Regions from separate parts of the Streptomyces umbrinus genome, predicted to be linked through region 2. Evidence: predicted binding sites of a transcription regulator. Region 2 holds the regulator's gene; the other holds the start of a gene.
What was found. Region 2 encodes HspR, which represses chaperone genes until heat shock. Its sites were predicted from a motif close to TTGAGNNNNNNNNNCTCAA; they were not measured.

Region 1: lon (endopeptidase La) is a predicted target of HspR. The motif match lies at 1,826-1,844, and genes of this name have one in related genera.

What each region holds. Positions count from the first base shown of each region.
Region 1 covers NZ_JAUSZI010000002.1:4,249,998-4,265,631, forward strand. Annotated here, with positions in the region: gene lon (endopeptidase La) at 1-1,803, opposite strand, end outside; gene QF035_RS18535 (hypothetical protein) at 1,992-2,903, shown strand; gene QF035_RS18540 (rhomboid-like protein) at 2,861-3,766, opposite strand; gene QF035_RS18545 (RNA-guided endonuclease InsQ/TnpB family protein) at 4,075-5,196, shown strand; gene QF035_RS18550 (spermidine synthase) at 5,413-6,126, shown strand; gene QF035_RS18555 (response regulator transcription factor) at 6,239-6,976, shown strand; gene QF035_RS18560 (HAMP domain-containing sensor histidine kinase) at 7,321-8,445, shown strand; gene QF035_RS18565 (multifunctional oxoglutarate decarboxylase/oxoglutarate dehydrogenase thiamine pyrophosphate-binding subunit/dihydrolipoyllysine-residue succinyltransferase subunit) at 8,742-12,542, shown strand; gene fxsT (FxSxx-COOH system tetratricopeptide repeat protein) at 12,620-15,622, opposite strand.
Region 2 covers NZ_JAUSZI010000002.1:6,411,192-6,426,825, forward strand. Annotated here, with positions in the region: gene QF035_RS28220 (SgcJ/EcaC family oxidoreductase) at 1-337, shown strand, start outside; gene QF035_RS28225 ((Fe-S)-binding protein) at 413-2,704, opposite strand; gene dnaK (molecular chaperone DnaK) at 3,099-4,964, shown strand; gene grpE (nucleotide exchange factor GrpE) at 4,961-5,629, shown strand; gene dnaJ (molecular chaperone DnaJ) at 5,717-6,913, shown strand; gene QF035_RS28245 (heat shock protein transcriptional repressor HspR) at 6,921-7,388, shown strand; gene QF035_RS28250 (hypothetical protein) at 7,500-8,015, shown strand; gene QF035_RS28255 (class I SAM-dependent methyltransferase) at 8,059-8,784, opposite strand; gene QF035_RS28260 (DUF397 domain-containing protein) at 8,784-8,990, opposite strand; gene QF035_RS28265 (helix-turn-helix domain-containing protein) at 9,001-9,888, opposite strand; gene QF035_RS28270 (ATP-binding protein) at 10,140-10,571, shown strand; gene QF035_RS28275 (Uma2 family endonuclease) at 11,131-11,796, shown strand; gene QF035_RS28280 (hypothetical protein) at 11,802-12,056, opposite strand; gene QF035_RS28285 (peptidoglycan-binding protein) at 12,190-13,047, opposite strand; gene QF035_RS28290 (hypothetical protein) at 13,055-13,696, opposite strand; gene QF035_RS28295 (hypothetical protein) at 13,789-13,962, opposite strand; gene QF035_RS28300 (hypothetical protein) at 13,959-15,634, opposite strand, start outside.

The sequences.
Region 1 (15,634 bases), 2.2 Mb from region 2:
CGTGGCGGACTCGGGCACGTGGTGCGGCCGTCCGATCAGCGCGCGCAGATCGTCGGCGCCAACCGTGAACGGCAGTTCCCGCTCGCCGAGTTCGTGCTGTGCCGCGACCTTGCGGAGCAGCCGTGCGACGGACCGCTCCAGGTTGCGTACGCCCGCCTCCCGCGTGTACTCGCCGGCCAGCTTGCGCAACGCACTCTCGTCCAGGGTGACTTCGGCCTTCTCCAGACCGGCCCGCTCCAGCTGACGCGGCAGCAGGTGGTCCCGGGCGATGACGACCTTCTCGTCCTCGGTGTAGCCGTCCAGGCGCACCAGCTCCATACGGTCGAGCAGTGCCTCCGGGATGGCTTCGAGCACGTTGGCCGTGGCGAGGAACACCACGTCGCTCAGGTCGAGTTCGACCTCCAGGTAGTGGTCCCGGAAGGTGTGGTTCTGCGCCGGGTCGAGGACTTCGAGCAGGGCCGCGGCCGGGTCGCCGCGGAAGTCGGAGCCCACCTTGTCGATCTCGTCCAGCAGGACCACCGGGTTCATGGACCCGGCCTCCTTGATGGCCCGCACGACACGGCCGGGCAGCGCGCCGACGTACGTACGCCGGTGGCCGCGGATCTCCGCCTCGTCCCGTACGCCGCCGAGGGCGACCCGGACGAACTTGCGGCCCATGGCGTGCGCGACGGACTCGCCGAGGCTGGTCTTGCCGACGCCGGGAGGTCCGACGAGCGCGAGCACGGCACCGCCGCGGCGGCCGCCCACGACACCCAGGCCCCGGTCGTTGCGCCGCTTGCGCACGGCCAGGTACTCGGTGATCCGCTCCTTCACGTCCTCCAGACCGGCGTGCTCGGCGTCCAGGATCGCCTTGGCGCCCTGGATGTCGTACTCGTCCTCGGTCCGCTCGTTCCACGGCAGTTCGAGCACGGTGTCGAGCCAGGTGCGGATCCAGGAGCCCTCGGGCGACTGGTCGCTGGAGCGCTCCAGCTTCTCGACCTCCTTGAGTGCGGCCTCGCGGACCTTCTCGGGGAGGTCGGCGGCCTCGACGCGGGTCCGGTAGTCGTCGGACTCCTCGCCCTCCGCCTCGCCGTTCAGCTCGCGCAGCTCCTTGCGGACGGCCTCCAGCTGGCGCCGCAGCAGGAACTCCCGCTGCTGCTTGTCCACGCCTTCCTGTACGTCCTTGGCGATGGACTCGGCGACATCCTGCTCGGCGAGGTGCTCGCGCAGCTGCTCTGTGGCGAGCTTCAGGCGGGCCACCGGGTCGGCGGTCTCAAGCAGCTCGACCTTCTGGGCGGTCGTCAGGAACGGCGAGTATCCGGAGTTGTCGGCGAGCGCGGACACGTCGTCGATGGCCTGGACACGGTCCACGACCTGCCAGGCGGCACGCTTCTTCAGCCAGTTGGTGGCCAGCGCCTTGTACTCCTTGACCAGCTCGGTCACGGCACCGGGCAGCGGGTCGGGCACGGTCTCCTCGACCTGGACGCCCTCCACCCACAGAGCGGCTCCGGGGCCGGTCGTACCGGCGCCCACGCGCACCCGGCCGCGCCCGCGGATCAGGGCGCCGGGGTCTCCGTCGGCGAGGCGTCCGACCTGCTCGACCGTGCCCAGCACACCCGTGTTCGCGTACGTCCCGTCGATCCGCGGAACAAGCAGCACCCTCGGCTTGCTTCCTCCACTGGACCGCGCGGCGGCCTGTGCGGCCTCCACCGCGGCGCGTACGTCGGCGTCGTTGAGGTCCAGGGGCACCACCATGCCGGGCAGCACGACCTCGTCGTCGAGCGGCAGCACGGGCAGAGTGAGCGGTTCGGACGTCAGAGTCATGATCTCCCCTTCGGCATTCAAGTTGAGCTATGCCGACTCAATGCATGTGAGCCTTCAATTGTTCCCCAGGCGCTGTTCGCTGTGAGCGATCGGGTCGCCGAACGCCGGTGAACGTCTCGCCCGGCCGCTGCGTCACAGGTGCGGCGTCGGATTCCTTGTCCGTTCCAGTCGTCTGCCTCGGGGGCATCATGCGGACCGCACAACTGCGTCGGTTGCTCGTCGGCCTAAGCCTGTTCGCCACTGCGGCCGTCGGAGTCACCTCCTGCGGAGACAAGTACGGCGATGCCGGTACACACGACCCGGCTCGTACCGCGGAACGCGCGCGTCAGGTCTCCGACGCCTGGGAGGGCTCGGCGGCGGCGCGGGTGTGGCGTGAGGGCTACTTCCCGCTGGGGGATCCGGTCCAGCTGCCCGAGGGGGCGTTCCACAACGACGCCGACAAGCAGGCGTACCAGAGTCAGAACTTCGAGATCCGCGGCTCGCTCCCCGGCGCCCCGCCGGAGAAGGAGGAGATCCGCTGGCGCGGCGGCGGCTCGCTGGCCGTTCCGGTCGTCTCCGCGCGGGCGGCGTACGAGCAGATCGGCGGGGGTTCCGGTGCGGCCGGTCCGGGGCCCCGGCTCACCGTGACCGGTGCGAAGCTCGGGGAGATGACGATCCACACCAGCCGGGGGACGGCGACGGTCCCCGCCTGGCACTTCACGATCAAGGGCTACGACTCGCCGCTCAAGCGCGTCGCGGTCGTCGCCTCGAAGCTTCCGAAGCCCCCGGTCAAGCCCGTACCGGACCTGACGGATGACCTGTGGGAGCTCGCCGGACTGGACACGGTGTCGCGGGACGGCCGGACCGTCGTGCTGCGCGCCCACCACGGGTCCTGCGACGACGGCCCCGGCGTCGACGTGCTGGAGAGCGCGGACAACGTGGTGTTCTCCGCCTGGATCCGCAACCCCTCCGACGGCCCCTGCACGTCGGACATGCGCATGAAGAAGGTGACCGTGAAACTGGACCGGCCGGTCGGCGACCGCATGCTCCTCGACGCGTTCACGGGCAGGCCCGTGCCTTACGAAGGGTCTCCGTGGTCCCGGTCGTCGTCCTGGAGCTGACCCGGCGAGCTGACCCGGCGCAACAGCGGCCAGGTGGCCACCCCTATGGCCAGCGCCATCGTGTGTCCCCAGTTCGTCATCGGATCCGTGAACGCGATCAGGTCGCCGATGACCATCCAGCCGAACACCGCGAGCACGGTCCAGCGCAGCCAGGGCCTCAGCAGCCCGGCCAGCGCGCCGGCGCTCGTGGCGACACCGAAGCTGATGCCGTAGTCGTAGCGGTGCAGCGAGCTCTCGGGGAGATGCCCGGCGAGGACGGAGAGGCCGACGGGTATCTCGGTGGCCAGCGTCGCCAGGCCATGGCCCAGGAGGAAAACGCCCGCCGTACGCCACCCGCCGATCCGCCGCTCCAACGCGGTCAGCACCAGCAGAAAGGCGATCACGTACGCCGACGTGAGGCCGCCCGCGATCCACAGCGCGCTGGCGACCAGCACACGCACCGGCGACTGCGCCAGATGGGCCACGTCGGTACTGGACGTCTGAAGCACCCGGTCCACCAGGTCCGGGTCCGCGTACTCGGCGACGAGAGAGGTCACCGCGAGGACGACCGCGTACCCGAAGGTGAAGGGGGTCCCGGTGGGTGTGGGGAACAGCCGCCAGGGCCGGACACGGCGAAGGGGCGCGGGCCGGGGCCGGACGCCCCCGGCAGCGGCGGGCGTGCTCTCGACGACGGCGGGCGCACGGACGGCGACAGCGACGTGCGCGCTCTCGACGGCGAGAGGCCGCTGCCGCGGGATGCCGTCGAGCCCGGCGGCGGGAGCGGCGCCCGGATCGGTGGCGCGAACGGCGTAAGGATCGGCGGTGGAGACGGAGGGTGCAGCGGGGGTCGTCTTCTCCGCGCCGCTCGTCACAGGCCTTTTCACGGTGGAGGCTCCTTCCGTCACCCCCACCCTCAGCTTCGCACAGCCTGGCTGTCTGTGACGGGCGCCACCGAAGGGCCGATTCACCTGCTTCTGGCGAGGATGCCCTGGCGTTCACGCCGGGGAGGAATCGCCTCTCGTGATCGCGATGCGGAGCATCGCCGCACCTGTTCCATGCCGGGCGCGGAGTGCTCGCACGGCTGCCCGACGGGGCCAGGAGATGTGAACAACTGATCGATTGGTCGCTGGTGGTGGTGATTCGTCGGCGGTGGGCGTTCGTGTGTGTGGTGGTCGTACTACGGTCCGATGTCATGAAGCTGGTGGTGCAGGTGAAGCTGTTGCCGTCACCGGAGCAGGCGGCGGCGCTGTTGGCGACCCTGGGTGCCTGCAACCGGGCCGCCGACCACGTCTCGCAGGTTGCGTTCGGATCCGGTGTGAAGGATCGCAACGGCCTGCAGAAGCTGGTCTACGCGGATGTCAAGGCCACGTTCGGGCTGTCGGCGCAGCCCGCGGTGCGGGTGGTGAAGAAGGTCGTCGACGCCTACAGCGCGCTCGCGGCCGGCCTGAAAGCCGGGCGGCTGGGCGGTCCGGGGTCCAAGCGGTACCGCAGCGCCGTCGGTTCGCCGGTCGGCTTCCGGCCGGAGGCCGCGCAGCCGTTCGACGACCGGTGCCTGTCCTGGCAGACGGACGGGCGCACGGTGTCCATCTGGACGGTGGACGGGCGGATGCGGGGCATTCGATACACCGGCTCACCGGACCAGCTCAAGACCCTGGCCGAGTACCGCAGGGGCGAGAGTGACCTGGTCCGGCGGGGCGGGAAGTGGTTTCTGATCGCGACCTGCGACCTGCCCGATCCGGAGGTCTACGAGCCGGCTGACTGGATCGGTGTGGACCGGGGCATCGTCAACCTCGCTACCACCAGCGACGGCAGCAATTACCAGGGCCGCCGTCTGAACCGTTACCGGCGCTGGAAGGCCCGCAAACGTGCCGCACTCCAGGCCAGGCGCACCCGTTCGGCCACCCGCCGTCTGGGTGCTCGTGCGAAGAAGGAGCAGCGTCATGCCACGGATGTGAACCATCGGATCAGCAAGGAGATCGTGTCCGTCGCCAAACGCACCGGTCGTGGGATCGCAGTCGAGCAGCTCGACGGGATCCGCGAGCGGGTACGGCTTCGTCGCGACCAGCGGGCCACGCTCTCCTCCTGGCCGTTCCACCAGCTCGGACAGCATCTCGCCTACAAGGCCCGCCGGGCCGGGGTGCCGTTCCTGGAGGTGGATGCGGCCTACACCTCGCAGCGCTGCCCGCGCTGCGGGCACACCGAGCGGGCCAACCGGTCCACACGGGACCACTTTTCCTGTCGTCGGTGCGGCCTCGCTGGGCCCGCCGATGTCGTCGCCGGGGTCAACGTGCGCAACCGCGCACGCTCGGCGTGAGTGTTCGTCACCACACCCGTCTCCGCACCGGCCTGAACGGGCCGGACCGTGGGGAGATGCGACCCGTGACCGTCCCGTCGTAGGGGGCAGTCGGGAGCGCGACAAGGTGTGAACGACCGAGTGCACAAGCTCGGCCGTTCACGGCCGAGAAGGTGACAACCGTCGGCCCGGCGCAATTCAGCTGCTCGTACCGAGGGAACTTGCCAGGATGGCCGCATGACCACCTCGCACGACGCCCCCTACAACACCACTTACGACGCTTCCCACGGCACTCCTGAAGTCATCGACCGTCGCGAGGGGCCGTACGGCGAGGTTGTACTCCGCCGGCACGGCGGGCTGCTGCAGATCATCGCCAACGGCTGCTTCCTCATGGACACCTCCGACGGACGCTCGGAGAGACGGCTGGTCGAGGCCGCGCTCGGCGCGCTGGACGGCCGGCCGGGGCCCGACGTCCTGATCGGCGGCCTGGGCGTCGGCTTCTCGCTCGCACACGCGGCCGCCGAGCCGCGCTGGGGCCGGATCGCCGTCGTCGAACGGGAGCGGGCCATCATCGACTGGCACCGAGCCGGGCCGCTCGCCGCCCTTTCGTCGCGGGCGCTCGCGGATCCGCGCACGGAGATCATCGAGGCGGATCTCGTCGCATACGTCAATGAGACGTCCGACACGTACGACGCGCTGTGCCTCGACATCGACAACGGACCCGAGTGGACCGTCACGGAGGGCAACGAAAACCTCTACTCGACGGCCGGACTCGCCGCGTGCGCAAGGGTGTTGAGGCCCGGCGGGGTACTGGCCGTGTGGTCCGCCCAACCCTCGCCTGATTTCGCAAGAACCTTGGGGAATGCCGGGTTCCGACAGGTGCGTACCGAAGAGATCCCGGTTGCCCGGGGCGTTCCGGACGTCGTGCATCTCGCGATCGGGCCTGGATAGCCGAGCGGCGGTCACTGCCCGTACCCTGCTGACCTGACGCCGATCATTCAAGCGTCAAGCGCAGTCATGGAATCACCCCACTGGTTCCGGAAAGCACACTCAGGGGCGGGCGATGGAGCAGACACACACCTCCCAGAACGGCACGGCGGCCACGCCGGGCGCTCAGCGCCGGGTGCTGGTGATCGAGGACGATCCGACGATCGTGGACGCCATCGCCGCCCGCCTGCGTGCCGAGGGATTCCTCGTGCAAACGGCGGGTGACGGGCCGGCCGCCGTGGATACGGCCGAGGCATGGCAGCCCGACCTGCTGATCCTCGACATCATGCTGCCCGGCTTCGACGGCCTGGAGGTCTGTCGTCGGGTACAGGCGGCGCGTCCGGTGCCGGTGCTGATGCTCACCGCGCGCGACGACGAGACGGACATGCTGGTCGGGCTCGGCGTGGGCGCCGACGACTACATGACGAAGCCGTTCTCGATGCGCGAGCTGGCCGCGCGCGTGCACGTACTGCTACGACGCGTGGAGCGCGCCGCGCTGGCCGCGTCGACGCCGCGCTCGGGCATTTTGCGGCTCGGCGAGCTGGAGATCGACCACGCGCAGCGCAGGGTCCGGGTGCGCTCCGAGGACGTGCATCTCACGCCCACGGAGTTCGACCTGCTGGTCTGCCTGGCGAACACGCCGCGCGCGGTGCTCTCGCGCGAGCAGTTGCTGGCCGAGGTGTGGGACTGGGCCGACGCGTCCGGCACCCGCACCGTGGACAGCCACATCAAGGCGCTGCGCCGGAAGATCGGCGCCGAGCGCATCCGTACGGTTCATGGCGTGGGCTACGCGCTGGAGACCCCGACGCCCTAGAGTCGGGCACCCTGGTTGAGGGGGCGGAAGTGATGAGCGGTATCGGTGCGTGGCGCAAGAGCGTGCTGGCGGGTGCGGGTTCCCGTTCGCTTTTCGGCAGGCGCCCGCGCTCGGGCAGGCGCTCGGGTGCGAGGTCGCACACCGGCTCGGACGCGGGACCGCTCGCCGACTCGGGTACGGGTGCGTTCGTCGGCCCCGGTTCGGATTCACCGCTCCATACCGGTCCTGGTACCGGTATCGATGCCGGTACCGGTTCGGGCTCGGTGTCCGGACTGAGTCCGGCGCCCGGTTCGAGTGCGGCGTCCGGATCGGCAGCGGTTTCCGGAACGGCCCCCGCTTCCGCGATGACGTCGGCCGCCGGTACCGCCTCCGCGGTGGGATCGGCCACGGGCTCCTGGGGCGAGGTGCGGCCCTTCTCGATCAAGACGAAGCTCGGCGCTCTGGTCGTCGTCTCGGTCTTCATCACCACCGGTCTGCTGATGATCGCGGTGCGCACCGAGACGGAGCTGCGCTTCATCACGGTCTTCTCGGTGATCGCGACCCTGCTGATCACCCAGTTCGTGGCGCACTCGCTGACATCCCCGCTGGACGAGATGAACACCGTGGCGCGGGGTATCTCGCACGGTGACTACACCCGCCGGGTCAGGGGCGCCGACCGCCGCGACGAGCTGGGCGACCTGGCCCAGACGATCAACCGTATGGCGGACGACCTGGAGGCCCAGGAGCGCCAGCGCAAGGAACTCGTGGCGAACGTCTCCCACGAGCTGCGCACCCCCATCGCCGGCCTGCGCGCGGTCCTGGAGAACGTGGTGGACGGCGTCTCCGCCGCCGACCCCGAGACGATGCGTACGGCCCTGAAGCAGACGGAGCGGCTGGGGCGGCTCGTGGAGACGCTGCTGGACCTCTCACGCCTGGACAACGGCGTCGTACCGCTGCGCAAGCGGCGCTTCGAGGTGTGGCCGTACCTGTCCGGCGTACTGAAGGAGGCCAACATGGTGGCCTCGGCGCGCGCGGGCATCGCTTCCGGCTCCGGCAGTCACACGCGTACGGACGTCCATCTGCACCTGGACGTGTCGCCGCCCGAGCTGACCGCTCACGCGGACCCGGAGCGGATACACCAGGTCGTCGCCAACCTCATCGACAACGCGGTCAAGCACAGCCCGCCGCACGGCCGCGTCACGGTGAAGGCCCGGCGCGGCGAGGGACACGAGTCGCTGGACCTGGAGGTCCTGGACGAGGGTCCTGGCATCCCGCGCTCGGAGTGGCACCGGGTCTTCGAGCGGTTCAACCGCGGCGGCGTGGTCGCCCCGCACGGTCCCGGCAGCGACGGCGGTACGGGCCTCGGGCTCGCGATCGCCCGCTGGGCGGTGGATCTGCACGGCGGCCGGATCGGTGTGGCCGAATCCCCGCGTGGCTGCCGGATCCAGGTCACCCTTCCGGGCGTGCCTTCCCTTGACAGATTGACGTAGGGTTCAAATCCAGAGCCTAAGATCCATGAGTGAATCGTGTGATCGGGCAGCAGGACACGTGTCATCGCGCGGTCCTCGTACGGAGGCTCGGCCTTTCGGGGTCGCAGTCCTGACCCGACGTGTCGGTTCCGCATCGGAACCTCGCTTGTTTCCCGCCATTTCCACCACCGAAACACGCTTTTCGATGTGACTTACGCGACGATGACCAGGCCCGGCCTGACCTACGCGGTCCGGGAGGCGTAGCCTTTATTCCCGCTGTCCATCACCTTGTGAAGCGGAAGAGGGCGGTTGCCGCCGTGTCGCCACAGTCCCCCAGTAACTCGAGCACCTCGACCGAGGACCAAGCCGGGAAGAACCCCGCTGCTGCGTTCGGTCCCAATGAGTGGCTCGTCGACGAGATCTATCAGCAGTACCTCCAGGACCCGAATTCGGTAGACCGAGCCTGGTGGGACTTCTTCGCCGACTACAAGCCGGGCGGCGTCGCCGCCTCGGCCCCGTCGGGTACCGCGGCCGCGGGGGCCGCGGGGACCACCACGGTCGCTCCGGCCGCCCCTGCGGCGCCCGCGGCTCCGGCCCAGGCCGCTCCGGCCCAGGCCGCACCCGCGGCGCCGAAGCCGGCAGCCGCCGCGCCGGCGAAGCCCGCCGCCGCTGCTCCTGCCGCGGCTCCGGCGAAGCCCGCCGCGGCCAAGCCGGCCGCGGCGAAGGCCGCGCCCGCGTCGGAGTCCGCCGCGGGTCCGGAGTACGTGACGCTGCGCGGACCGAGCGCCGCGGTCGCGAAGAACATGAACGCCTCGCTGGAGCTGCCCACGGCCACGTCCGTGCGCGCCGTCCCGGTGAAGCTGCTCTTCGACAACCGCATCGTCATCAACAACCACCTGAAGCGTGCCCGGGGCGGGAAGATCTCCTTCACCCACCTCATCGGCTACGCGATGGTGCAGGCCATCAAGGCCATGCCGTCGATGAACTACTCGTTCGTCGAGAAGGACGGCAAGCCGACGCTGGTCAAGCCGGAGCACATCAACTTCGGCCTCGCCATCGACCTGGTGAAGCCCAACGGCGACCGCCAGCTGGTCGTCGCGGGCATCAAGAAGGCCGAGACGCTGAACTTCTTCGAGTTCTGGCAGGCCTACGAGGACATCGTCCGCCGCGCCCGTGACGGCAAGCTGACGATGGACGACTTCACCGGTGTCACGGTCTCGCTGACCAACCCCGGCGGCCTCGGCACCGTCCACTCGGTCCCGCGTCTGATGCCCGGTCAGTCGGTCATCATGGGCGTCGGCTCGATGGACTACCCGGCGGAGTTCCAGGGCACCTCCCAGGACACCCTGAACAAGCTCGGCATCTCGAAGGTCATGACGCTCACGTCGACCTACGACCACCGGGTGATCCAGGGCGCCGCCTCTGGCGAGTTCCTCCGCATCGTCGCGAACTACCTCCTCGGCGAGAACGGCTTCTACGACGAGATCTTCGAGGCCCTGCGCATTCCGTACGAGCCGGTCCGCTGGCTCAAGGACATCGACGCCTCGCACGACGACGACGTCACGAAGGCCGCGCGTGTCTTCGAGCTGATCCACTCCTACCGGGTCCGCGGCCACGTCATGGCCGACACCGACCCGCTGGAGTACAAGCAGCGCAAGCACCCCGACCTGGACATCACCGAGCACGGGCTCACCCTGTGGGACCTGGAGCGCGAGTTCGCCGTCGGCGGCTTCGCCGGCAAGTCGATGATGAAGCTGCGCGACATCCTCGGCGTCCTGCGCGACTCGTACTGCCGCACCACCGGCGTCGAGTTCATGCACATCCAGGACCCGAAGCAGCGCAAGTGGATCCAGGACCGCATCGAGCGCTCGAACACCAAGCCGGAGCGCGAGGAGCAGCTGCGCATCCTGCGCCGGCTGAACGCGGCGGAGGCCTTCGAGACCTTCCTGCAGACGAAGTACGTCGGCCAGAAGCGGTTCTCCCTGGAGGGCGGCGAGTCCGTCATCCCGCTGCTCGACGCGGTGCTCGACAGCGCGGCGGAGTCCCGTCTCGACGAGGTCGTCATCGGCATGGCCCACCGCGGCCGCCTGAACGTGCTGGCGAACATCGTCGGCAAGTCGTACGCGCAGATCTTCCGCGAGTTCGAGGGCAACCTCGACCCGAAGTCGATGCACGGCTCCGGCGACGTGAAGTACCACCTGGGCGCCGAGGGCGTGTTCACCGGTCTGGACGGCGAGCAGATCAAGGTCTCGCTGGCCGCCAACCCCTCGCACCTGGAGGCGGTCGACCCGGTCCTGGAGGGTGTCGTCCGCGCCAAGCAGGACGTCATCAACAAGGGCGGCACGGACTTCACGGTCCTGCCGGTGGCCCTGCACGGCGACGCGGCCTTCGCGGGCCAGGGCGTGGTCGCGGAGACCCTGAACATGTCGCAGCTACGGGGCTACCGCACCGGCGGCACGGTCCACGTGGTCATCAACAACCAGGTCGGTTTCACGGCGGCGCCCGAGTCCTCGCGCTCCTCCATGTACTCGACCGACGTGGCCCGCATGATCGAGGCCCCGATCTTCCACGTGAACGGCGACGACCCGGAGGCCGTGGTCCGCGTCGCGCGGCTGGCCTTCGAGTTCCGCCAGGCGTTCAACAAGGACGTGGTGATCGACCTCATCTGCTACCGCCGCCGCGGTCACAACGAGTCGGACAACCCGGCCTTCACCCAGCCCCTGATGTACGACCTGATCGACAAGAAGCGCTCGGTGCGCAAGCTCTACACCGAGTCGCTCATCGGTCGCGGCGACATCACGCTGGAAGAGGCCGAGCAGGCCCTGCAGGACTACCAGGGCCAGCTGGAGAAGGTCTTCACGGAGGTCCGCGAGGCGACCAACACGCCGGCCGAGGCCCATGTCCCGGACGCGCAGCCCGAGTTCCCGGTGACCGTCACCACGGCGGTCTCCCAGGAGGTCGTCAAGCGCATCGCCGAGTCCCAGGTCAACATCCCCGAGCGCGTCACCGTCCACCCGCGTCTGCTGCCCCAGCTGCAGCGCCGCGCGGCCATGGTCGAGGACGGCACGATCGACTGGGGCATGGGCGAGACGCTGGCCATCGGCTCCCTGCTCCTTGAGGGCACCCCGGTGCGCCTCTCGGGCCAGGACTCCCGCCGCGGCACGTTCGGCCAGCGCCACGCGGTGCTGATCGACCGGGAGACGGGCGAGGACTTCACCCCGCTCCAGTACATGTCCGAGGACCAGGCCCGTTACAACATCTACGACTCGCTCCTGAGCGAGTACGCGGCGATGGGCTTCGAGTACGGCTACTCGCTCGCGAGGCCCGAGTCCCTGGTCATGTGGGAGGCGCAGTTCGGCGACTTCGTCAACGGCGCCCAGACGGTCGTGGACGAGTTCATCTCGTCGGCGGAGCAGAAGTGGGGCCAGACGTCCGGCGTCACGCTCCTGCTCCCCCACGGCTACGAGGGCCAGGGCCCGGACCACTCGTCCGCGCGTCCCGAGCGCTTCCTCCAGATCTGCGCGCAGAACAACATGACGGTCGCGATGCCGACCCTCCCGTCGAACTACTTCCACCTCCTGCGGTGGCAGGTGCACAACCCGCACCACAAGCCGCTGGTGGTCTTCACCCCGAAGTCGATGCTCCGCCTCAAGGCGGCCGCGTCGAAGGCGGAGGAGTTCACGACGGGCGGCTTCCGTCCGGTCATCGGCGACGCGTCCGTGGACCCGTCCGCCGTCCGCAAGGTCGTCTTCACCGCGGGCAAGGTCTACTACGACCTCGACGCGGAGCGCACCAAGCGCGGCTCGACGGACACGGCCATCATCCGCATCGAGCGCCTGTACCCGCTCCCGGGTGCCGAGCTCCAGGCGGAGATCGCCAAGTACCCGAACGCCGAGAAGTACCTGTGGGCCCAGGAGGAGCCGGCGAACCAGGGTGCCTGGCCGTTCATCGCCCTCAACCTGATCGACCACCTGGACCTGGCGGTCGGCGCGGACGTTCCTCACGGGGAGCGGCTGCGGCGGATCTCCCGTCCGGCGTCCTCTTCACCGGCGGTCGGCTCGGCGAAGCGGCACCAGGCTGAGCAGGAGCAGTTGGTTCGGGAGGTGTTCGAGGCCTAGGCCTCGTCCCACGGCATGTGAAAGGGGTCGGCCCCGAGTCCTCAGGACTCGGGGCCGACCCCTTTCGTACGTCCCGTCTAGCCCAGGTAGGGCTCGAAGTCCCAGTAGGGCCGGGTGCGCTGGCGGGCCGAGATGGTGTGCGGGTGCTGGGCGCCCAGGGTGCGGGTGAGGGAGAGAAGGCCGTCCTCCTCCAGCTTCCCGGCCTCCTCCTGCTCCCGGGCCGCACGCAGGTCCGCGGAGAGGGCCACCTGGCAGGAGAGGGTGAGCGGGTGCTCCTCCCCCAGCGAGTGCCGGGCGCGGCGGAGGGTGTCGCGGCTCAGTTCGACGGCGTCCGAGATACGGCCGTTGAAGTTGCGCGCGCTCGCGGCGTTCAGCGCACAGCCCAGCACCCAGGGGTGGTCGGGGCCGAGCGTGGCGGTGAGACCGGCCATCGCGGACTCGAACATCGACATGGCTTCGGCGCGTTCGCCGGCGGCCTGCATGACCAGGCCGGTGTTGGTGAGCATGCCGGTCGCGACGGGGTGCGCGGGGCCGAGGAGGGCCCGGTAGCCGGCTTCCGCCTCCGCGATCAGATCGCGTGCCTGGCTCAGGTCGCCGTGCTCCCGCAGGAAGTTGCCGTAGTTCGTGAGGAAGGACAGCGTGCGGTAGTGCTCCCGGCCGTGCAGCTGGCCCAGCTGTTCCAGGAGACTGGCCATGGAGGGCCCCACGTCCTGTGTGTAACCGCCCTCGCGACGGCGGCACAGGGCCAGCTGGACGCGTGCCTCCAGGGTCTGCGGATGCAGTGGACCGAGCACCTGCACATGGAGCCTGACGACCGGCTCCTGGCGGGACAGCGCGTCGCGGTAGCGCCCGAGGAGACGCAGGTCGTGAACGACCGCGCTGCCCGAGTTGAGCGTGCTGATGTGCCGGGCGCGGAGCACGCTCTCCCGCAGCGAGAGCGTCTCCAGGTCCAGTTCGTACGCCTCCGCGTAGCGGCCGAGGAGACGCAGGCCGACGCCGAGGTTGTGCCGGGCGATCAGGGTGGCGGTCTCGTTCGGGCCGAGCAGGCGGTCGTTGCCGACGAGGACCTCCTGCTGCAAGGTGTGCGCCTCCTCGTACCGGCCGAGGTGGAGCAGGCTGTTGGCCATGGCTGCCTTGGTGCGCAGCTCGCCCTGCTCCTGGCGCTGTGGGGCGGCCCGCAGCCTCTCGAGAACGCCGTTGTCGAGTTCGTACGCGTCCCGGAACCGGCCGCTGGCCCGCAGGATGTTGCTCTCCTGGGTGGTGAGGTCGAGCATGGGCCGGGCGAGCGGCTCCAGATTCCGGGACCAGCGGTCGCGGATCTGCTGCGCGAGTTCCAGGCCGCCCTTGTACTCGCCGCTGCGGAAGCAGTACCGCAGGCAGTTCAGGACCGCCCCCTGGACCCGTGCCCGGGTGCTGTCCAGCGCGCCGGAGGGTTCCAGGTGCGGGAGCAGTTCGGCGTATCGAGGCCAGTTCCTGGTGTCCACGGGGTTACCGGGGTCGGCCTCGGCGAGGAGGCTGCGGACCGCCTTGCGGTGGGTGGCGCGGCTCTCCTCGCTGGTCAGCTTGGAGACGATGTCGTGGACGAGACGGTGCATGTGCACGGACTCCTGGTGCGGGCCCATCTCCGCGCCCGCTGGTCCGCGGGTCTCGCGGGTGAGCACCGAGTAGTTGACCAGCGTGTCCAGGGCCCGGGTCCAAGCGGGCAGGTCGCTGGACATCCACCGCAGCTCCTCGGGGAGTTCCGCCTGCGGATAGGCACGGATGAGGCCGAGCGGGATGCGTCCGGGTGCGAAGGACGTACTCAGGCTGAGGACGTCGATGGCCTGCGGCTGCGAGCGCCGGAGCCGGTTGAGCAGTATCGACCAGGACGTCATGGACGACTGGGGGAAGCCCTCGCCCGTGGTGGGTTCGTCGACGGTCGTGAGCTTGCGCTCGCGCACCATACGCAGGTACTCGGGGGCCTCCATTCCCGACTCACCGAGCCAGGACGCGGCCTGGACGAGCGGCAGGGGTACGTCGCCGAACTCGACAGCGACCTCGTCGGCCTGGTCCGCGGTGATGTGTGGGGCTCGGCGCATCAGATAGGCGGTGGACTCCGCGCGCAGGAAGGCGGGGATCTCCAGGACCTCCGTGTGCTCGCTCCAGCCGCGGTTTCGGGAGGTGACCAGGACGTGTCCCGGGCCCTGCGGGAGCAGTACGTCGATGCCTTCGGTGTCGTCCCAGCCGTCGAAGATCAGCAGCCAGCGGGAGTGCGGGTCCCCGCGGCGCAGGGCGTCCCGCACGGCTCGGATACGCTCGCCCGGCTCACTGCCGCTGCGCAGATCCAGTTCCACGGCGAGTTCGCCGAAGCGGTCACGCTGGATGTTGCGGTCGTCGGAGTTGATCCACCACACCATGTCGTAGTCGGGGCTGAAGCGGTGTGCGTACTCGGCGGCGAGCTGGGTCTTGCCGATGCCGGACATGCCGAGCAGGGTGCAGGCGGCGGCGCCCTGCTCGGCGTCGGAAAGACGCTGGTGGAGGTCGGTGAGCAGGTCGTCGCGGCCGGTGAACCTCGGGTTGCGGCGCGGGATCTCGCCCCAGATCTCGGCGCGCGTCTCGGGGTAGCGGAGTTGGGTGGGGAGTGTCCTCGGGGTGCGGCGGCGCTCCAGGCCGAGCCTGCTCAGCAGGCGTTCCTCCGCCCCCTCCTCGCTCAGGCCCCACAGACTGGCCGGTTCGAGGACCGCGGTGGCCGGGAGCAGCGGCCGGTTGGTGAGGTTGACGGCGGCGAAGCGGTCGGCGTGCGCTGCGACGAAACCGCGCAGGGCGTCGTTCCACTCACCTGCGGGGCGCGGACCGAGTTCGAAGAACCAGTCGTTGAGGACGAGGAGTACACGCCCGCTCGACAGCAGGAGGTCGCCGAGCGAGTCCTCCAGCGAGACCTCGCGGGGCGGGTCCCAGCGCTGCTGGGTGGCGCGGTGACCGTGCCGCTCCAGGCACTGGGCGATCCATGCCGCCCACGAACGGTGGTATCCGGGGAAGACCACGAGGAAATGCTCGGGTGCCGCCGCAGTGTCACGGCCCGTCCCCCGTTGTTCCGCCATCACACGCTCCCT
Region 2 (15,634 bases):
GGAGGTGCTCCCGGCCCTGCACACCTCCGACCTCGTGCTCATCAACCTCGCCGGGCGGCGTGTCTTCGGACGGGAGGCCTTCGCGTCGGCCATGGCCACGGCGCTCGCCTCCCCGCTCAGGGACGTCAGGACCACACTGGAGGTCGACGACATCCGGTTCGTACGGCCCGATGTCGCCATCGTGAGCCTGATCAAGACGGTCCACGACGAACGGCCGGACACGCAGGGACAGGGCCCGTCCGACTTCCCCGCACGCGGCGCGATGACCTACGTCATGACCCGCGACGAGGACGACGACTGGCGCATAGCACTGGCACAGACGACACCGATCGCCTGAGCCCGGCACGACAACACCCCATGTCCGGGGCTGAACCAGGACATGGGGTGCTTCGTTACGGGGATGACGCTCCGGTCACTTCACGGGTTGCGGCTCCGGTGCGCTCTCCGACTCGTCCTCGCCCGCCGGGGGCTCGTCGTCGACCGGGGTCTTCACGGAGTCGAGCAGCAGCTGAGCCACGTCGACGACCGTGATGGACTCCTTGGCCTTGCCGTCGTTCTTCTTGCCGTTGACCGAGTCGGTCAGCATGACCAGGCAGAACGGGCAGGCGGTGGAGACGATGTCGGGGTTGAGGGAGAGGGCTTCGTCGACGCGCTCGTTGTTGATGCGCTTGCCGATCCGCTCCTCCATCCACATCCGCGCACCACCGGCACCGCAGCAGAAGCCGCGCTCCTTGTGGCGGTGCATCTCCTGCTGGCGCAGGCCCGGGACGGCCGACATGATCTCGCGCGGAGGCGTGTAGATCTTGTTGTGACGGCCCAGGTAGCAGGGGTCGTGGTAGGTGATGAGGCCCTCGACCGGGGTCACCGGGATCAGCTTGCCCTCGTCGATCAGGTGCTGGAGCAGCTGGGTGTGGTGGATGACCTCGTAGTCGCCGCCGAGCTGCGGGTACTCGTTGCCGAGGGTGTTGAGGCAGTGCGGGCAGGTCGCGACGATCTTCTTCGCGGACTTGGGCTTCTTCGACTCGGCGGTGAAGTTGCCCTCGTCGTCCATCTCCTCGCCGAACGCCATGTTCAGCGCGGAGACGTTCTCCATGCCGAGCTCCTGGAAGAGGGGCTCGTTGCCCAGACGGCGGGCGGAGTCACCGGTGCACTTCTCGTCGCCGCCCATGATCGCGAACTTGACGCCCGCGATGTGCAGCAGCTCGGCGAAGGCCTTGGTGGTCTTCTTGGCGCGGTCCTCAAGGGCACCCGCACAGCCGACCCAGTACAGGTAGTCGACCTCGGACAGGTCCTCGATGTCCTTGCCGACGACCGGGATCTCGAAGTCGACCTCCTTGAGCCACTCCAGGCGCTGCTTCTTCGCCAGACCCCAGGGGTTGCCCTTCTTCTCCAGGTTCTTGAGCATCGTGCCCGCCTCGGACGGGAACGCGCTCTCGATCATCACCTGGTAGCGGCGCATGTCGACGATGTGGTCGATGTGCTCGATGTCGACGGGGCACTGCTCGACACAGGCGCCGCAGGTGGTGCAGGACCACAGCACGTCGGGGTCGATGACGCCGTTCTCTTCGAGGGTCCCGATGAGCGGGCGCTCGGCCTCCGCGAGGGCGGCGGCGGGCACGTCCTTGAGCTGCTCCGCGGTCGCCTTCTCGTTGCCTTCCATGTCCTTGCCGCCACCGGCGAGCAGGTAGGGGGCCTTGGCGTGGGCGTGGTCCCGCAGCGACATGATCAGCAGCTTCGGGGAGAGCGGCTTCCCGGTGTTCCAGGCGGGGCACTGCGACTGACAGCGCCCGCACTCGGTGCACGTGGAGAAGTCGAGGATGCCCTTCCAGGAGAACTGCTCGACCTGGGAGACACCGAACACGTCGTCGTCGCCCGGGTCGGTGAAGTCGATCGGCTCGCCGCCCGACGTCATCGGCAGCAGGGCACCCAGCGCGGTCCCGCCCTCGGCGTTCCGCTTGAACCAGATGTTCGGGAAGCCGAGGAAGCGGTGCCAGGCGACACCCATGTTGGTGTTCAGCGCGACGGTGATCATCCAGATCAGCGAGGTGCCGATCTTGATCATCGCGACGAGGTAGACGAGGTTCTGGAGCGCGCCGAGGGAGAGCCCCTTGAAGGCGAGGACCAGGGGGTACGAGGCGAAGTACGCGGCCTCGTAGTGCTCGACGTGGTGGATCGCGCCCTCAAGCCCGCGCAGGGTGTAGATGGCGAGGCCGATGGTGAGGATGACGTACTCGACGAAGTACGCCTGCCAGGCCTTGGAGCCCGCGAAGCGGGACTTGCGGCCGGCCCGGGAGGGCAGGTTCAGCAGCCGGATCGCGATGAGCACGACGATGCCGACGATCGTCATCACGCCGATGAACTCGGTGTACATCTCGAACGGCAGGAAGCCGCCGATGACGGGCAGCGTCCAGTCCGCCTCGAAGAGCTGGCCGTAGGCCTGCGCGAGGGTCGGCGGCAGCGTCAGGAAGCCGATCGCGACGAACCAGTGGGCGAAGCCGACGATGCCCCAGCGGTTCATCCGGGTGTGACCCAGGAATTCCTTCACCAGGGTGATCGTGCGAGCCTTGGGGTTGTCGGTGCGGCTGCCCGCCGGCACCGGCTGGCCCAGCTTCACGAACCGGTAGATCTGCGCGACGGCTCGGGCGATGAGCGCAACGCCGACCACGGTCAGGACCAGCGACACGATGATCGCGGCGAGTTGCATTTCGGGACTCCTCGGGCCTGCGAGGTTCTCTTCGGGGTGGGTCTCCCGGTTCCCCGAAGATTGATTACTAAGCGGTAACTTATGCAGTCCTCTGAGACTACCCACTCCTGTGTCCGCACTGTAGTCAGGGGTGCGGTGATCTGCGTCGCTGAGGCTTGCCTGAGTGAGTCGTGCCCCTTCAGGGTCGCGGGGCAGTGACACTATGCGGCTCCGCCGCGTGGGCGCGACCAGCCCCCGCGGGCCCGCAGTCAACTGCCGACCCGCAGGTCACGGCCTAATTGCGCGTAAGGGTGAGATAAGAGTTGAGCCCCCAAGACTCACCTCTGTTGACCGAGCGGGGAGCGTCGTGCACACTTGAGCCTGTTCCACTCAAGTCATTGCTGGAGGAATTGAAATGGCACGTGCGGTCGGCATCGACCTGGGCACGACTAACTCCGTCGTCAGCGTTCTGGAGGGCGGTGAGCCCACCGTCATCACCAACGCCGAGGGCGCCAGGACCACGCCGTCCGTCGTCGCCTTCGCCAAGAACGGTGAGGTGCTCGTCGGAGAGGTCGCCAAGCGCCAGGCGGTCACGAACGTGGACCGGACCATCCGCTCGGTGAAGCGTCACATGGGCACGGACTGGTCCATCGAGCTCGACGGGAAGAACTTCAACCCGCAGCAGATGAGCGCGTTCATCCTGCAGAAGCTGAAGCGCGACGCCGAGGCGTACCTGGGCGAGAAGGTCGCGGACGCGGTCATCACCGTCCCGGCGTACTTCAACGACTCCGAGCGCCAGGCGACGAAGGAGGCCGGCGAGATCGCGGGCCTGAACGTCCTGCGCATCGTGAACGAGCCCACCGCGGCCGCCCTCGCGTACGGCCTCGACAAGGACGACCAGACGATCCTCGTCTTCGACCTCGGTGGCGGCACCTTCGACGTGTCCCTCCTGGAGATCGGTGACGGCGTCGTCGAGGTGAAGGCCACGAACGGCGACAACCACCTCGGTGGTGACGACTGGGACCAGCGCGTCATGGACTACCTGGTCAAGCAGTTCTCCGCGGGCCACGGCGTGGACCTGGGCAAGGACAAGATGGCCCTCCAGCGCCTCCGCGAGGCCGCCGAGAAGGCCAAGATCGAGCTGTCCAGCTCCACCGAGACGTCGATCAACCTGCCCTACATCACCGCGTCCGCCGAGGGCCCGCTGCACCTGGACGAGAAGCTCACGCGCGCCCAGTTCCAGCAGCTCACCGCTGACCTTCTGGAGCGCTGCAAGACGCCGTTCCACAACGTCATCAAGGACGCCGGCATCCAGCTCAGCGAGATCGACCACGTCGTTCTCGTCGGTGGCTCCACCCGTATGCCCGCCGTCGCCGAGCTCGTCAAGGAGCTGACCGGCGGCCAGGACGCCAACAAGGGTGTGAACCCGGACGAGGTCGTCGCCATCGGCGCCGCCCTCCAGGCCGGTGTCCTCAAGGGTGAGGTCAAGGACGTCCTGCTCCTCGACGTGACCCCGCTGTCCCTCGGTATCGAGACCAAGGGAGGGATCATGACCAAGCTCATCGAGCGCAACACCACGATCCCGACCAAGCGGTCCGAGATCTTCACGACGGCCGAGGACAACCAGCCGTCCGTGCAGATCCAGGTCTACCAGGGCGAGCGCGAGATCGCGGCGTACAACAAGAAGCTCGGGATGTTCGAGCTGACCGGTCTGCCGCCGGCCCCGCGCGGGGTCCCGCAGATCGAGGTCGCCTTCGACATCGACGCCAACGGCATCATGCACGTGACCGCGAAGGACCTGGGCACGGGCAAGGAGCAGAAGATGACCGTCACCGGCGGCTCCTCGCTGCCGAAGGACGAGGTCGACCGCATGCGCCAGGAGGCCGAGCAGTACGCGGACGAGGACCACCGTCGCCGCGAGGCCGCCGAGTCCCGCAACCAGGGCGAGCAGCTCGTCTACCAGACGGAGAAGTTCCTCAAGGACAACGAGGACAAGGTCCCCGGTGACGTCAAGACCGAGGTCGAGACGAGCATCGAGGAGCTGAAGACCGCGCTCAAGGGCGAGGACACCACCGAGATCCGTACGGCCACCGAGAAGGTCGCCGCCGTCTCCCAGAAGCTCGGCCAGGCGATGTACGCGGACGCCCAGGCCGCGCAGGGTGCCGCCGGCGCCGAGGCCCCGGGTGCCGACGAGGGTGCGGGCGCCAAGGCCGCCGACGACGACGTCGTGGACGCCGAGATCGTCGACGAGGACCGTGACCGCAAGGACGGTGCCGCGTGACAGAGGAGACCCCGGGCTTCGACGAGCAGCCCGACGTCCCCTCCGGCGCCACCCCTGAAGACGCCGAGCCGAAGGCTGCCCCCTCCGTCGAGGAGGGGGCGGCCCAGGCAGGGGACGCGGCAGCAGCAGCACAGATCGCGGGCCTCACCGCCCAGCTGGACCAGGTGCGCACGGCGCTCGGCGAGCGTACGGCGGACGTCCAGCGGCTCCAGGCCGAGTACCAGAACTACCGCCGTCGGGTCGAGCGCGACCGGATCGCGGTCAAGGAGATCGCCATCGCGAACCTCCTGACCGAGCTCCTGCCCGTGCTCGACGACATCGGCCGCGCGCGGGACCACAGCGAACTGGTCGGCGGCTTCAAGTCGGTGGCCGAGTCGCTGGAGACCGTCGCGGCGAAGATGGGTCTGCAGCAGTTCGGCAAGGAGGGCGAGCCCTTCGACCCGACGATCCACGAGGCCCTGATGCACAGTTACGCACCGGACGTCACCGAGACGACGTGCGTGGCGATTCTGCAGCCGGGGTATCGCTTCGGCGAGCGCACCATCCGCCCCGCGCGGGTGGCCGTCGCCGAGCCCCAGCCGGGCGCGCAGACGGTCAAGGGCGACGAGACGGACGGGACCCAGGCGGCCGACGACAAGGAGAGCGGTGGCCCGGAAGAGGGCTGACGTGAAACAGGGCGTACGCGCGCCCGTATGCAGCAAGAACACCAAGCGCGTACGTGACAGTGGCGTGCGGAAGGAGGGGCGTCGAGGATGAGCACCAAGGACTTCATCGAGAAGGACTACTACAAGGTCCTCGGCGTCCCCAAGGACGCCACCGAGGCCGAGATCAAGAAGGCGTACCGGAAGCTCGCCCGCGAGTACCACCCGGACGCCAACAAGGGGAACGCGAAGGCCGAGGACCGCTTCAAGGAGATCTCCGAGGCGAACGACATCCTCGGTGACCCCAAGAAGCGCAAGGAGTACGACGAGGCCCGCGCCCTCTTCGGCAACGGCGGGTTCAGGCCAGGACCCGGCGCCGGAGGCGGCAACTTCAACTTCGACCTGGGCGACCTCTTCGGAGGAGGCCCGGGTCAGGGCGGAGCGGGCGGCCAGGGCGGCGCCGGCGGCTTCGGCGGCGGTATCGGTGACGTCTTCGGCGGGCTGTTCAACCGCGGCGGCGCCACCACCGGCACGCGTACGCAGCCGCGGCGCGGCCAGGACATCGACACCGAGGTCACGCTCAGCTTCACGGAGGCGGTGGACGGGGCGACCGTGCCCCTCCGCATGACCTCGCAGTCCCCCTGCAAGGCCTGTTCGGGCACCGGCGACAAGAACGGCACACCGCGCGTGTGCCCGACCTGCGTCGGCACCGGCCAGGTGGCGCGCGGCTCGGGCGGCGGCTTCTCGCTGACCGACCCGTGCCCCGACTGCAAGGGCCGCGGCCTGATCGCGGAGCACGCGTGCCTGGTCTGCAACGGCTCGGGACGCGCCAAGTCGTCCCGCACCATGCAGGTCCGTATCCCGGCCGGGGTCTCGGACAGCCAGCGCATCCGCCTCCGCGGCAAGGGCGCCCCGGGCGAGCGGGGCGGACCGGCGGGCGACCTCTACGTCACCGTGCACGTCGACGCCCACCCGGTCTTCGGCCGCAAGGGCGACAACCTCACCGTCACCGTGCCCGTCACCTTCACGGAGGCGGCGCTCGGCGGCGAGGTCCGCGTGCCCACGCTCGGGGGGCCTCCGGTCACCCTGAAGCTGCCCCCGGGCACGCCCAACGGCCGTACGATGCGCGCCCGTGGCAAGGGCGCGGTCCGCAAGGACGGCACCCGCGGGGACCTGTTGGTCACCGTCGAGGTGAGTGTCCCCACGGACGTGACGGGGAAGGCTCGTGACGCGCTCGAGGCGTATCGCGAGGCCACCGCGGACGAGGACCCGCGGGCGGAGCTGTTCCAGGCCGCGAAGGGAGCATGAGGACACCATGGACGCAACCGGACGCCGTCGACAGAGTTCTTATTCCGCATATGAGCTGACGGAAGAAACACCGGTGTACGTCATCTCGGTGGCCGCCCAGCTCTCCGGCCTGCACCCGCAGACCCTCCGCCAGTACGACCGTCTCGGCCTGGTCTCCCCGGACCGCACAGCCGGGCGCGGCCGCCGCTACTCGGCCCGTGACATCGAACTGCTGCGCACCGTCCAGCAGTTGTCGCAGGACGAGGGCATCAACCTCGCCGGCATCAAGCGCATCATCGAGCTGGAGAACCAGGTCGCCGCGCTCCAGTCCCGCGTCGCGGAGATGGAAGCGGCCCTGGACGGCGCGGCGGCCGCGATGCAGCAGCGCGAGGCCGCCGTCCACGCCTCGTACCGCCGCGACCTGGTCCCGTACCAGGAGGTCCAGCAGACGAGCGCGCTGGTGGTGTGGCGCCCGAAGCGACAGCAGTCGGACTGACACGCGCGCATGAGGACACACGTATAAGTACATGGGAGGGGCCCGGAGGTTCGACCGAACCTCCGGGCCCCTCCCATGTGTTGTCGGATTCTGGGGGAATGGAGCTTTCCCATGGCCATGGTGGGGCTGTTCTGGATCGCCGAGGGCGATGTGTATGTGGGGGCGAAACCGTCCGGGCAGGCCCCGGGGGTGCGGCTGACGCCGGAGGGGGTTGTGTCGCTCGGCGACGGCAGCTCGGACCTGTGGCCGTGGGACGAGGTGCGTGGGCTGACCGTCGGGGATGTCCCGCTGAAAACCCTCAAGCGTCAGATCAGCGTGATGGTGGACATGGTGCTGACCGTGACCAGCTTCGGCGAGACCGACGCACCGCCCATGATGAGCGTCATGGTCGAAACAGCCGACGGGACCACCGATTTGACCGTGTACGCGGCGGCGTCCAGTTACTCCCAGGAGGAGTACGACCTCTCGCTGTCCCTCCTGTCCCACCTGACGGCGGGAGAGGCCACCCTGCGGGCGACGCTGGCCGCCATGGCGCAGTGGGGCCGGGCGCAGGAGGACGGTTCGCCCCGGGCGGCGGAGCGGGAGGGGCTGCTGCGGGAGTGGGTCGGGGTCGGCAGCCTCTCGTGAGTGAACGGGCATCAGGAGTGGCGGGGTATCAGGGGTGGCCGGCTCATGGCCGTAGCGCGACGAAGACGAACTCCCGGCCCGGCCGGTCGGGGGCGTCGCGGACGTCCTCCACGACGTACCCCTGCGCGGCCAGGTCCGCCTCGATCTCGTTCCGCTCGCGGAAACGGAGGGTCGATTCCGAGGTCAGAACCTCTCCGTCCGCGGCGAACACGAAGGTGTGGCGGAATGTCACCAACTGCCCGTCGACCTCGACCAGGTCGTCCCAGCCCTCGATCGCGCCGACACTCGGGAGCTCCGTAACCCCGTACGAGGCCTCGCGGTTCCACTCCTCCCAGGCGCGCCGGGCCGGATTCCGCGTCTCGAAGACGAAACGCCCACCGGGCCGCAGGGCTTCGTAGGCGCCCCGCAGGGTCTTCCGCCACATCTCCGGATCGGCCAACTCCTGGGCGGCGTTCGCCGTCATGGTCGCGAGATCGGCCTGGAGCGGCGGGAGGGTGGTGCCGTCCCCGTGGACCCAGCGCACCCTTTCACTGCCGGGCTTGCCCCGGGCCACGTCGAGGGACGCCAGGGCGGGGTCGACACCGACGACGTCGATCCCGCGATCGGCGAGCAGCAGCGCGAACACGCCCGTCCCGCAGCCGATGTCGAGAACCTGACGCGCCCCGAACTCCTCGGCGATGCGCACGTACGCGTCGAGGTCGCTCCGATCGGGATCGAGCGGGTCGTAGAGCGCGGCGAGCCGCGGATGCCGGAAGGCTTCGCCCGCCATCAGCAGTTGCGAGGCGCGCGCCCGGCGGTACGGGTACGGGCGTGGTGCAGAAGTCCCGCGAGGCCCTGCGGGGCGGTGGCGAGGACGACGCCGGGGGTGTCGCTCTCGCGGAGGCGGAGGGTTCCGTCGGGGGCGGTGGCTATGTAGAGACACTCGCCCTGCGGGCCGCCGCTGAACGTCGACTTCTGCCAGTTGAGTTCAGGCATCCGCGTCTCCCTAGAGGGTGTAGAGGACGTGCTGGATGAGGGCCAGAGAGTCCTTCACGGAGTGTGCTTCCGGGGCCAACGATACGTCGATCGGGGGCAAGGCGTAATCAGCAAGCCGCTCGAACAGCCTCCCGTACTGGAGCAGGGCCTCCTGGTCGCCCAAGTACCGGATCCCGGTGGGCTGTTCGAGTACCACGGTGCCCAGTCGTGGCTCGGAAGGGAGCAGGTGGACGAAGTTCCCGCTGATGGCGGCATGCGCCTGAGAGCTGAACGGATAGATCCGGATGGTCACGTGGGGGAGCCGGGCCAGCTCGATGAGATGGAGCAACTGGCCGCGAACCACGTCCGTGCCGCCGAACCGCATGTGCAGGGCGGACTCGTGGATCACGGCGTGTACGGACGGGGGGTTCTCGCGGGTCAGGATCCGCTGCCGTTCCATACGGAACCTCAGTGCGTACTCGACGTCCTCGTTCTCGAAGCCCAGTTTCGGGGTGGCGAAGATGGCCTGTGCGTAGTCGGCCGTCTGGAAGAGGCCCGGGATGAAGAGTGACTGGTGCAACCGCAGTTCAACCGCTTGCCCTTCCAGCTCCGCCATGTTCAAGGGCCCTTGTTCCATGGGCTTTTTGTAGGCCGCCCACCACCCCTTGCCCGTTGCCTCGGACATGACCACCAGAGCCTCGATGTAGGTCTTATCCGTGCATCCATAGAGGTCGCACAGCTCGTGGAGGCGTTCCGTCAGGATGGTCGTCTTCGCCGTCTCGATCTGGCTCAGCTGGGCCCTGCCCATGCCGATGCGCGCGGCAGCCTCCCCGGCACTGAACCCTGCTTGTTCGCGCAGGTGTTTGAGTTCGTAGCCGAGTCGTCGCTGGCGTTCGCTGATGGTGGTGCGCAGTCCCACGGTTCACTCCTCATCGGTCGCCAAAGTCTCCCCGGATCACAGGAGTTCGTCCACCGATACGAGTGAGTAGCTTGAACAATGTAAACCACCGGCCCTACTGTGAGTGTGGTTCCAGTCACCAAGAGGAACCATTCAACTCCCCCTGCCCACAAGCCGACAGAGCACCCGCCCCTCCACCCAGGAGCGCTCGGGCAAAGCCATCGCCGGGCGCGGGCCGTGTCACCCCCCACCCCCGACTGGAGCCGCCACCCATGAACCCCGCCCGCCGCGCCGCCCACCGCCCCGCGCAACTCGCCTACGAATACAGCCTGTTCGCCCCCGCGGACGCCACCGCGCCCCGCGTCTGCCGGGACTTCGTGCGGGCCGTCCTGTTCACGCACGACCGCGAAACCCTCGTCATGCCCGCCGCCCTGTGCACCTCGGAACTCGTCACGAACGTCCATCTGCACACCAAGGGCGCCGCCATGCTGCGGATCCGGCTGAATCCGGCCCGTCTCCATGTGAGCGTCTTCGACGAGAGCCCCGACCCACCGGTCGTGGCGCACCCGGCGGCGGGGGTCGCCGCCTGCTGGGGGCGAGGGCTTGCCCTGGTCGAGGAGGTGGCGGACACATGGGGCGTCGCGGACGGGAGGACGGGGCGGTACGCGAAGGGGGTTTGGTTCGAGCTGCGGCCGGCGGGGTGAGCCGTATCCGCTCACCTGTTTGAGTCAGCCGGATGCCTCGACGCCCATTTGCCTGCCCGCCGCGCGGCGTTCCCGCAAGCTCAGGGCCCACGACGCCACTGCGAGGCAGATGGGCAGGTAGAACACCCACAAGTCCGAGGCACCGGAAGCTGCGAGAAGGCACCTTGAAGACACCGCAGCCGTAAGCAGTACAGCGGGCAGCCACTGACGCCAGGGGGGCAAGTGGCTCATCCGAAAGACCGACCAGGCCATCCAGGCGAAGACGCACAGAACGGGGATCTCGAAGATCATCCAAGGCTCCGGAACATAGAGGCAGGCGTCAAGCGCGAGCGAGCCCGCTGAACGTACCGCCTGCTCCCGGGACCGGTCCCGGGAGCAGGCAGACCAGCCATCGGTGCGCGGAGCGGCTAACCGCGGCCGGCGGGGTGAGTCGTTTCTGCTTCATCTGTTCGAGTGAACAGCGAACGTTTCCGCAGGTGAGCCCATATGGCTGCCTACCGTTATTGCGTTGCTTGTGCCACAAGCACGCCCAGCCCACACTTGAGGAGGTGACGCCACGATGACCGCTCTTGCGCACGAGAGGCCCGAGACCATGACCGAGATCAGGACCGAGCCTCAGTGCCTGCCCGAGAACGGCCCCGGCCTTGACAGGGTTCTGTGGCAGGCATGGAAGGCCATGGAACTCCCCGAGGGCTACCGCGCTGAGATCATCGAGGGAGCCATCGAGGTGTCGCCCACCGGCCGTTATTCGCATGCTCGTGTCGTCAACCGTTTGCGGGACGCGCTGGCGGACTTCTTGCGGGGCAGTGAGCATGCTGCCTGGAACGACACGAACGTGATCCACGGGCACCGGGCGTGGATTCCGGATGGCTTCGTGGCTCCAAGGGATGAGGAGCCAGCAGCGACAGAGGACGATCTGGGCATCAAGGCCCCTGCGGTCGAACTGATCTTCGAGATCGTCTCTCCCGGCAAGCGCAGCCAGGATCGCGACCGGATCAAGAAGCGCCGCGAATACGCCCGCGCCGGCATTCCCGTGTACGTGATCATCGATGACTACGACGGTGAGGGCGCCGTCACCCTCTTCACCGGGCCCCGCCCCGACAGGGCCGACTGGGAGGACATCCACCGCGTCCCCTACGGCACCGAGGTCACCATCCCCGAAGGCCCCGCCAAGGGTTTCGTCGTTACGGAGGCGATCACGGGACCGGCGCGGACCAAGAAGTAGAGCACCTATCGGCCCAGCGTCTGCCAGACCGTCAGCGCCAGTGCCAGGCACGACGTGGCCGCCGCCAGGGACGGCAGGGGCCAGCGGGCGCGTTCCAGGGCCTCGATACGCGTCTCGTGTTCGTCGAGGGCCTTGTCGGTCTGGTCGGCGCGCTGGAGAAGAAGCGCGAGGTCGCCGCGGGTGGTCGCGAAACCGACGTCGACCGAGCGACGCAGCCGCTCCAGCTCCAGGACGACCTCCTCCGTCTCAGTCGCCGTCATCGCGCACCTCCCGGCGATCGTCCGCATCGGTATCGGTATCGGCGTCGGTATCGGTCATCGTGCTGCTCCTCGTGCTCCTCGTTCTCTTCCGTGTTTCCCGGTCTCGTCGGTGCTTGCCGGCGCGCGTCGCCCGTCAGTCCCGCGGCACGCGCAGTCTGTCCCAGCTGGTGCGGCCCGGGATGCCGTCCGCCGCCGCGCCCACGTAGCCGAGCTTGCGCTGCCAGGCGGCGTACGAGAGGACGTCGGCGCGGGTCCATACGGGGCCGGGGCCGTTCGCGTACCGGCCGCAGTCCTCGGCCACCAGCCGTCTGCCGACGGCGGTGACCAGTTCGCTGCGGCGGCCCGGCACGAAGAACGCGGCGCCCGGGAAGGGCGCGTGCGCCACAGGTGTGGGGCACGGAGTGGGCCTGTCGCCCAGCAGTGCGTCGATCCGCGCGCGCATCACCGCCATCGGGAACGACGGGTCGATCTTCCGCCGCGTCCACTCCTTGTGGGCGATCACGCTGGCCGCCGACCAGCCATGGGCACGGCACACGGCCGCCGACAGCCGCTCCACGGCGGCGAGTTGGGCCGCCGGATACGGATCGCGGCCATTGCCCAGGTTCTCGATCTCGAAGCCGTAGAAGCGGGCGTTGCCGTCCACGGCGTCCGGCCCGGGGGCGGGGAGCGTGGACCTCTCGGCCCGTACGGCGTCCAGGACCGCGGCCGAACCCGGACCGGCGTGGTTGGTACGGCCGTACCCGAGCAGGTGCAGTGTGCCGTCCTTGGTGATCAGCCCGACGCACAGCGGGCCCGGCAGCGCCGCGGTGCCGTCGCGGCACAGGCGGAGACTGTCGGTGCCCGCGGTGTGGTGCAGCATCACGCCGTGCACCGGACCCCAGGGACCCTTGTGATTTCGGTTGTGCGTACGCCAGTTGGCGTGCTCGGAAAGGGCGACGCCCTCGCCGCGCAGCGCGCGGGCGAGGGCGTCGGCCGTCAGGGGTGTGGCCATGACGTCCTCAGTTGACGGGGGTGACGGTCAGGAACCGGAAGGCGAACGTGGCCGTTCCCGCGGTGCACCTGTAGGCGGCGGTCGCCGTGTACGCGCTGTTCGGGGTGAGGCCACTGACCAGGTACTGGGTGCTCGCCGAGACCTGGCCCGTACCGGTGGAGATGGCCGAGCGGCCGTCGCTGGCGGCCAGCACGACCGTCGAACCCGAACCGGCCTTGACGTTCGCCGACATGAAGCACGTACCGGTGGTGCTGTTGCTGATACGTGCGCCCACCGACACGAGCACGGAGCCGGAGGCCGGAGCCGTGAAGGCGGCCACCGTCGGGTCGCCGGTGGAACCGGTGAGCGTCTCCACGAACGCTGTCGCGGCGGTGGTGCCGACCGTCGAGTTCGCCTTGTGGACCGGGGCGGGCGCCAGTTGGGACCAGACGCTGCCGGTGTAGTACCAGTACTGCTTCGGCGTGCTGAGCCAGCACAGCATGCCCGCCACCGGGGCGGTCACCTTGGTGTCCCGCGCGGCGCCGTCGGCGAACCGCAGCACGGTCCGGCCGTCCACGGCCTCGGCGAGCGACTGGATGTGCACGGGAATGTTCGCGGCGTCGGCCGGCTGCGGGTACGGGAGACTGCCGAGCGGAGTGAGCAGGGCCATGACGGCTTCCTCCTGGAGCTCGTGGGAGACGGGGAGTTGGGGAGCTGGGGAGCTGGGGTGGAGTTACGGGGATGGGGAGACGCGGCGCGAGGTCAGTCGCCCAGGACCGGCGGCAGCGAATCCGCCGGCATGCCGCCATCCCCGTCGCGTGTCGTCGGGCTGTCGATCGGGACGGGATGGGCCACGTTGCCGTCCTCCTCGACGGGGTCCAACAGCGGTTCCTGCAGCGGTTCCAACGGCCGTTCCTGCGCGGGCAGTTCGCTCATGACGCGCCTCCCGGTGCGTTGAGCAGCTCGCGGTAGGAGACCTTGCTGCTGGTCAGGGTGTCGAGCGTCGCGTTCTGCGCCTCGATCAGGGAGTACGTGCGCTGCGTGCCGTACCCCGGGTCGACCGGCGGGTCCGGGGTGAGCCCGGCGTCGGCCGGGACACCGTTGTAGGAGGTGCCGCGCAGGGTCAGGGTCTGTTGCGGGGCGGCGCCGGACGCGCAGGTGGTGCGGATGCCGACGACCCAGGCGAGCGTGTCGAGCGTGGCGCCGCTGGTGTCCACCACCCGTACGACGTCGCCGAGTTGGATGCGGGGGTCGTGCAGCACCTCCACCTCGCCGAGCACCGGCACCGGATAGCGGCCGGCGTCGAGCATGGCGAACGACAGGTCCGAGGCGGCCTGCCGCTGCTGCACCCACTCGGTCGCGGGCGCCTGGTAGACCTGCTTGCCGTAGTGGAGCTGGCTGTTGGTGTTGTACCAGGCGTACGAGCGCTGCCGGGGATCGCCCGTGCGCTTCTGCGGCACGATCTGCACGGACGGCTTGCCGTCCTTGGTGACCGTCCAGACGCTCGCCGTGCCGTGGTTGGTGAAGCGGACGATGTAGTTCGGGCCGTCGCGCCGCGAGCCGACCGTCACCCGGCCCTTGACCGAGGTGCCGCCCGTCGCCGCGCTGCCGAAGCGGACCCGGTGGCCCCCGATCGGAGCCACGTCGTCCTCGATCTGGAGCGGCCCGATGTCGAGTTCGTCCTCGGCGATGGCGTAGGCGACCTCCACCGAGGTGCCCGGCCGGATCTCCCGTACGACGGTGTCGGTGACCGTGTCGCTGAAGGTGTGGCTGATGCCCGTCCAGTCCTGGTAGGGCTGTTCGCAGTAGTTGCGGCAGGCGTCGATCTCCTCGGAGACGGTGAGCGCGGCGATGTCCCGCCGGGTGGTCACCGTGAGATCGGGCCGCGCCGGCACCGACTGGAACCGGCCGGGGCCGCGCCAGCGGAAGACGCCCAGCTCGTCGAACTCGGCCGTGGACAGCGTGGCGCGGGCGATCTCGGTGATGGCGTCCCACTGGGAGCCGGAGACCTTGGGCAGGTCGAACAGCGGCACCGTCGCGTCGTCGAGCACCGCGCCCCTGGCCCAACGGCCCTTCTGCTCCCACTCGTCGGCGGTGTACGAGGTCAGGTCGGGCCAGGATCGGTCGGTGACCTGGAGGCACTCGACGGCCACGTCCGTCTTCAGATTGACCTGGAACAGCTCGGAGGGCGGCTGGAGCGCCGACGCCTCGGTGAAGGTGTAGGGCGCGGTCGGCGGGACGACGTACTCCCCGTCGGGTGCGGTGAGCCGCGGGTACACGGTCGCCGGGGTGCTCGCGCCGGCGGTCCCCGCCCGGGTGTCCACCGTGAACCCGAGATGCCACACCCCCTTGAGGGAGGCGAGCTTGGGAATGGTCCAGCTCGCGACCGTGCCGCCGCCGTCGACCGTGCCCGAGGTGATCTTCACGACGCCGGTCGCGAAGTACACGTTCAGCGCGTAGTTGCCGAACGCTCCCGCGCTGCGGTCGAAGACCAGCTTGAGTTCCAGTTCGCTGCCCACCGAGAGCGCGGTGTTCACATGCAGCTCGGCCTGGAACACCTTCCCGGCCACGACGAATCGGGACCGCGGCATCCAGGACACTTCGAGCC